DNA from 2 places in the Mycobacterium sp. E3339 genome. Region 1 is predicted to be linked to the other one. Evidence: predicted binding sites of a transcription regulator. Region 1 holds the regulator's gene; the other holds the start of a gene.

What was found. The regulator LexA, encoded in region 1, represses DNA repair genes until DNA is damaged. The targets are predictions, from matches to a motif close to CGAACANNTGTTCG.
Region 2: the regulator LexA is predicted to act here: its motif matches at 2,466-2,479, upstream of cofD (2-phospho-L-lactate transferase).

The regions. Positions count from the first base shown of each region.
Region 1 is NZ_LZIZ01000069.1:35,011-38,420, reverse strand. Features, by position in the region: gene A5702_RS06390 (LGFP repeat-containing protein) at 1-1,275, shown strand, start outside; gene lexA (transcriptional repressor LexA) at 1,289-1,987, opposite strand; gene A5702_RS06380 (LysM peptidoglycan-binding domain-containing protein) at 2,279-2,773, shown strand; gene nrdR (transcriptional regulator NrdR) at 2,834-3,298, shown strand; gene A5702_RS06370 (peroxynitrite isomerase) at 3,341-3,410, shown strand, end outside.
Region 2 is NZ_LZIZ01000118.1:43,253-46,662, forward strand. Features, by position in the region: gene A5702_RS10610 (coenzyme F420-0:L-glutamate ligase) at 1-1,227, opposite strand, end outside; gene cofD (2-phospho-L-lactate transferase) at 1,224-2,225, opposite strand; gene A5702_RS10620 (WhiB family transcriptional regulator) at 2,578-2,916, shown strand; gene A5702_RS10625 (metallopeptidase family protein) at 2,937-3,359, opposite strand.

The DNA.
Region 1 (3,410 bases):
GCGGCGTGGGACAAGCTTCGCGGGCCGACCGGCAAGCTGGGCGCGCCCGTCGGCGACCAGGCCGTCGACGGCGACGTCGTCTCCCAGCAGTTCACCGGCGGCAAGGTCTCGTGGAACCGGGCGAAGAACACGTTCAGCACCGACCCGGCCAATCTGGCGCCGCTGCTGTCCGGCCTGCAGGTGTCGGGGCAGAACCAGCCGAGCAACTCGGCGATGCCCAGCCACGCCAAGAAGTTCACCTGGCAGTGGTGGTGGCTGCTGGCCGCCATTCCGGTGCTCGTGCTGATCGTCCTGGCGGGATTGCTGGCCCTCGGCTGGCGCCGGCGCCGCGCCGCCCGCGCGGACGTCGGCTACGAGCCCCACCGCGACCTCGATGCCGGTTACGACGCCGCGGGCGACCAACACTGGGGACGCGACGAAGTCGCCACCGACCACTTCGCCCGCCAGCCGGAAGGGGCCGATGCCGAGGGCGGCGGCCGGGTGAGCTGGCGCCGGGGCGGTGCGGACGAGGATTCCTACCGGGCCGACGAGGATCCCGACGCGGTGGACACCGACTCCTTCGCCGCCGTCTCGCCGGCCACGTTGGCGGAGGCCGGCTACCCCGAGGCCGAATCCGATTACGCCGAGGCCGAACCCGGTTACCCCGAATCCGGCTACCCCGAGTCCGAATACGCCGAATCCGACTATGCCGAACCGGATCACGCCGAACCCGGCTACGCGCAAGCCGACTACGCCGAGTCCGATTACGTCGAAGCCGAGTACGTCGACGACGTGCCCGAGCCCGCCTACCCGGAGCCCGTCCGGGCCGACGATGACTACGTCGAGGCCGAATACCTCGACGTCGCCGTGCCACACACGCCCCCGGACACCGAATTCGAGCCCGGCGTCCCCGAGGCCGGCGCCCCCGAGGCCGAGTACCCGGACGTCGCCGTACCGCACGTCCCGGCGGACGTTGCCGATGCCGTGGAAGATGCCGTGGAAGATGTCGAGGCCGACGCCGTGCCCGCGGCCCCGGCGGCCGAACAGCGCGGCGGGCGGCACGCGGCCGCGGAGGACGAGGACAGCGGAGCCGGGGCCGGCCCGGCCGGGCGCCCCACGATCCACCTACCGCTGGAGGACCCCTACCAGGTGCCCGAGGGCTACCCGATCAAGGCGAGCGCCCGCTTCGGGCTGTACTACACGCCGGGCAGCGAGCTCTACCACGACACGCTCGCCGAACTCTGGTTGTCCAGCGAAGAAGTGGCGCAGGCCAACGGCTTTCACAAGGCGGACTGACCCCGGCCGCCGGCTATACCTTGCGGATCACCGTGACGACCTTGCCGAGCACGGTCGCGTCATTGCCGGGAATGGGATCGAACGCCGGGTTGTGCGGCATCAGCCACACCTGACCGCCCGCACGCTTGAACGTCTTGACGGTGGCCTCCCCATCGAGCATGGCCGCCACGATGTCGCCGTTGTCGGCGACGTTCTGCTGCCGGACCACCACCCAGTCGCCGTCGCAGATGGCCGCCTCGACCATCGAGTCCCCGACGACCTTGAGCAAGAACAGCGTCCCCTCGCCGACCAGCTCGCGCGGCAACGGAAAGACGTCCTCGACGGCTTCCTCGGCGAGGATGGGCCCGCCGGCCGCGATGCGGCCCAGGACGGGAACGAACGTCGGCTCCGGAAGGGCATCCGAACCGGCGACTTCCGTGGCCGGCGCCGCCATCTCGTCGTCGGCGCCGCGGACGTCGACCGCCCGGGGACGGTTCGGATCGCGGCGCAGGTAGCCCTTGCGCTCGAGGGTGCGCAGCTGATGGGCCACCGAAGACGTCGACGTCAGGCCGACGGCGTCGCCGATCTCCCGGATGCTCGGCGGGTAACCGCGGCTGGTGACCGACGCGCGAATGACGTTCAAGATGGTGCGCTGCCGTTCGGTCAGCGTCGAATCCACGGCGTGCAGCCGACCGTCCGTGCCCGCCGATGAGGTGTCGTTGCTGTCGCTCATGGCACTGAATGTAACCCCACCGGGCCCAAGAATCAAACATGTGTTCGACTAGCGTGTCGGGATCCTACCGACTCCGCCAAAACGGCGTCTGATGTCTTGAATCACAAAGGTGTAACTCTTCGACGGATCGGGTATTTCAGCCGCATGTCAGCTCTAGCGCCCACGGACTTGTCGGTGGGGTGGTCTAGCGTTCGACTCGTGCGACACGCTTCGCTCACATGTTCGGATTTCGAACACACGAGCGATACAGTCGAACAGCTGAGCGAAGAATAGTTGACCGGAGGAACGCAGATGACAACCATCCACACGCTGGCGCCGCGTACCAGCAACCCTCGGCGTCCGGTCAACGGACCGGTTCAGGGGCTTCGCTACGGCCGGGAGGGCCTGGCCCGCTCCCGTAGGCCCGGCCCGACGCGGCCGGCCGGCGCGCCCACCCGCTATCACGGCACCGGGATCGCGATGTCCGGCGCGCCGCACCGCAAGCGGCCCGTCACGGTGACGACCACCATTTGGCTCGCGCTGGCCGCCGGCGCCATCACCCTGTGGCTGGGCCTCGTCGGCAACGTCGGCCAGGTGCTAAACGGCGACTCGGGCAGCTCGGCCGCTCACGTCCCGGACCGGCTGGCCGTCGTCCGCGTCGAGGCGGGGGAGTCGCTGCAGGACGTCGCCCACCGGGTGGCACCCGACGCGCCGGCGCGCCAAGTCGCCGACCGCATCCGCGAACTCAACGACATGAACTCGCCGGCCCTGGTGGCCGGCCAGACCCTGATCGCCCCGGTCGGCTAACGGCGCGAGTACGCTCGAAGTGCTGCGGTACCTGGATGTCGGCACGGCGAAGGAGCGGTCATGCATTGCCCGTTCTGTCGCCATCCCGATTCCCGGGTGATCGATTCGAGGGAAACCGATGAGGGGCAGGCCATTCGGCGCCGCCGATCGTGCCCCGAGTGCGGGCGGCGTTTCACCACCGTGGAGACGGCGGTGCTCGCCGTGGTCAAACGCAGCGGAGTCACCGAACCCTTCAGTAGGGAGAAGGTGATCAGCGGTGTCCGCCGGGCCTGCCAGGGCCGCCAGGTGGACGACGACGCGCTGAACCTGCTGGCCCAGCAGGTCGAGGACACGGTGCGTGCCGCGGGTTCCCCCGAGGTCGCCAGCCACGAGGTCGGCCTGGCCATCCTCGGCCCGCTGCGCGACCTCGATGAGGTGGCCTACCTGCGGTTCGCGTCGGTGTATCGCTCCTTTGAGTCGGCGGACGACTTCGAGCGTGAGATCCAGGCGCTGCGCGAACACCGCCAGGTGACGACGCCGACCTGACGGCACGGCGGGCTGCGTCGTCGCCGGGCTAGTCTCAGTTTCATGCCCCCCGACTTGCATCCCGACATCGCTGCCCTCGCACCGCTCCTGGGGACGTGGGCGGGCCAGGGCT
Region 2 (3,410 bases), on a different contig from region 1:
CTCGGCGCGCACCAGGTCGGCGGCGAAGATCGTCGAGCCGATCCAGCAGCTGCCCACCCCCCGCACTGCCAGCGCGACCAGCAGCGCCTGCACGGCCGCCCCGACCGCGACGGTGAACATGGTGTGCTCGGCCTCGGTGCGGGCGGCGTCGGGATAGGAGTGCGCGCCGTCGGGGACCAGCATCGGGATGACGACCTCGGGTGCGTCGTAAAGGATCTGGCCGCGCGCCACCCGGCGCTCCACCGAGTCGGCGGGCCGGCCGTCACCGGAAAGGTCGGCGCGCCACTTGTCTTTCATGCGGTCCAGCAACCGGATCCGGGCGTCGCGGGCCCGCAGCCAGACGAACCGGACTGGGCGGGTGTGGTGCGGGGCCGGGGCGGTGAGGGCCTCGGCGACGGCGGCTTCGATCAGCTCGGGCGCCACCGGCTCCGCGCTGAACCGGCGCACCGATCGGCGCAACAGCTGGGCCTGCCGCCGGCCCAGGTCGATGGCCTCGGCGGTGCCCAGCCAGAACAGGTCCTCCTCGCCGGGCCGCAGCAGCTGCCGCGCCGTCGAGCCGTCGTCGCTCACCGTGAGGCCGCGCACCACGGCCACCGGCATGGCGGTCAATTTCCCCTTCACCAGATCGGCCGCCGCCGCCACCTCGTCGGCGACCGCGATCTCGGTGACCACCAGCTCGTTGCCGTGCCGGTCGACGGACCCCGAATAGCCGTGCAGCACAGCCAGACCGGACGATCCCACCGCCGCGTCGATCTGGCCGTTGCGCCAAGCGCGGCCCATGGTGTCGGTGATGACGACGGCGACGTCGACGCCGAGCAGCCGGGCCAGCCCGGCGCGCAGGGCGGCGGCGCTGCCGTCCGGGTCGAGCGGCAGCAGCGCCAGTTCGTCGCGGCCCACGTTGGATCCGTCCACGCCCGCGGCGGCCTGGATCAGGCCGATGCGGTTCTCGGTGATCAGGGTGCGCCCCTTGCGCGCCAACACCCGCACCGCCTCGTCGTCGACCAGTTTGCGGCGGAGTTGGTCGCGCTCCTCGGCGTCCTGCGGCGCCGGCACCAGCCGGCCCTCGCACTTGGACACCACCTTGCTCGTCACCACCACGACGTCGCCGTCGCGCAGCCAGGGGGCGGCCGCGGCCAACGCCGCGCTCAGGTCGTCGCCGGGCCGGAATTCGGGCAGCCCCGCGACGGGCAGGATTTCGATCGCCGCGGCCGTGCCGTGTTCGGTCACGCCGTCACGCCCGCAAGCTCGAGCCCCGCGGCGACCATCTCGGCCGTCGCCTTGGGATCGGTCATCAACAGCGGAACGGCGGTCACCGCCACGCCGTCGATGTCGGCGTGATCGCCCTCGTGCACCAGCCAGCAATCGAGGATCCCGGTGCCGCGGCGCGCCCCGTAGTGCCGGCCGACCGCCTCCGCGGTGGATGGGACCCCGATGACCGACAGGCACGCATCTGCCATGCCGCGCAATGGCTTTCCACCGATGATCGGCGAGTAGCCGACGACCGGGGCGCGCGCCGAGCGCAGCGCGGAGCGGATTCCGGGGACGGCCAGGATGGCGCCGACGCTCACCACCGGATTGGACGGCGCCAGCAGGATGACGTCGGCGTCGGCGATGGCCGCCACCGCTTCACTTGTGGCGGAGGCCTTTTCGGCGCCGATGAAGGCGAAGCTGTGGGTGGGCACGTCGGCGCGGTAGCGCACCCACCATTCCTGGAAGTGGATGGCCCGCCGGTTGCCGTCGTCGGGATCGGTGATCACCACGTGGGTCTCGCAGCGGTCGTCGCTGGCCGGCAGCAGACGGGCGCCGGGTTGCCAGCGGTCGCACAGCGCCGTGGTGATCTGTGACAGCGGGTAGCCGGCGTTGAGCATCTGGGTGCGCACCAGGTGGGTGGCGATATCCCGGTCGCCGAGACCGAACCAGTCCGGTTGCACGCCGTAGCGCGCCAATTCCTCTTTGGCGTGCCAGGTTTCGTCGCGGTGACCCCACCCTCGCTCCGGGTCTACGCCTCCACCTAAGGTGTACATGCAGGTGTCCAAATCCGGGCAGACCCGCAGTCCATGAATCCAGGCGTCGTCGCCGATGTTGACGATGGCGTTGAGTTCGTGGTTGCTGGTTCCCGCATCCGGGTGCCGTTGCGTTTCGAACTGACCGAGCCCGAGCAGCTGTTGAACCCCCAGCAGGAAGCGGGCGCCGCCAACCCCACCGACCAGAACGGTGACCTTCACTTGGACGACAGTACTGCCCGGCGACCGTGCGGTGTCGGGGCCGTTACGCGGCCCTTAAGCATAGTTGCGGGCGGTGTGATCGACACGCCGAATGCGCAAAACAACGGAAACGCCGTAATTCGGTCACGAGATGGTATGGAAATGCGCCGTAATGCTTGACCCGGCAGGTCAACCCGTGTCTAATCACAACAGTGTCATTTCCCGGTTGGCCGGCCGGTTCCGGTGTCGCAGACCGAGATTCGATCACTTGTTCGAATTGTCTGTACACATCAGAAAAGTGGGAACCACTCACTCTCTCAATCAAACTGAGGAGGCGGACGACCGTATGTCTTACGAACATCTTCGAGGAGTCATGGCGAGCACGCCGCACACCCCCATCGCTTCGGCGCCGGCCCTGCCCGCGCGGCCGCACCTGACCGTGGTTCCTGATGCGCCAGTCGCATTCGAGCCCGAGCCGATGCCGATGCCCGTTGCGGACCAGTGGCAGGACCGGGCGCTGTGCGCTCAAACGGATCCCGAGGCCTTCTTCCCGGAGAAGGGCGGATCCACCCGCGAGGCCAAGAAGATCTGCCTGGGGTGCGAGGTGCGTCATGAGTGCCTGGAGTACGCCCTGGAGCACGACGAGCGCTTCGGCATTTGGGGCGGTCTCTCCGAGCGCGAGCGTCGGCGCCTCAAGCGCGGCATCATCTAGCGCGCCCGCGCCGCCGGAGTTTATTCGTCGTCGATCGTCGGGTCGATGACCGACGGTTCGACATCGAGGTAGATGGCCACCTGGGCCACCAAGATTTCGTGCAGTAAATCACCGAGCTCGACGGTGTCCTTGGCCCGTCGTTCAATCGGCTTGCGGAACAAGACAATTCGTGCCCGCGTGGCGTTGCCGCGGACGTCGACGCCGGCCGGGATCAATCGCGCCAGCGGGATCGGCCCGTCGGCGATCACCTCCGGCGGCCACTGCACGCTGTCGGGATCCTTGGCCGCGATGCGGGGAATCTCGTCGACCGCCACGTCCAACTCGGCCAGCCGGGCCTGCCAATGTCGTTCGATCGGTTCGTAGGCCTCGAGCACCGCCATGTCGAACCGCTCGGCCCGGCTGCGCCAGCCCGGCACCGTCGGCGGCAGCAGCGGACCGCGCACATCGCGGCCCCGCCGCGACGACCGGTGGGAGGCGAACCGGCCCGGAGACCG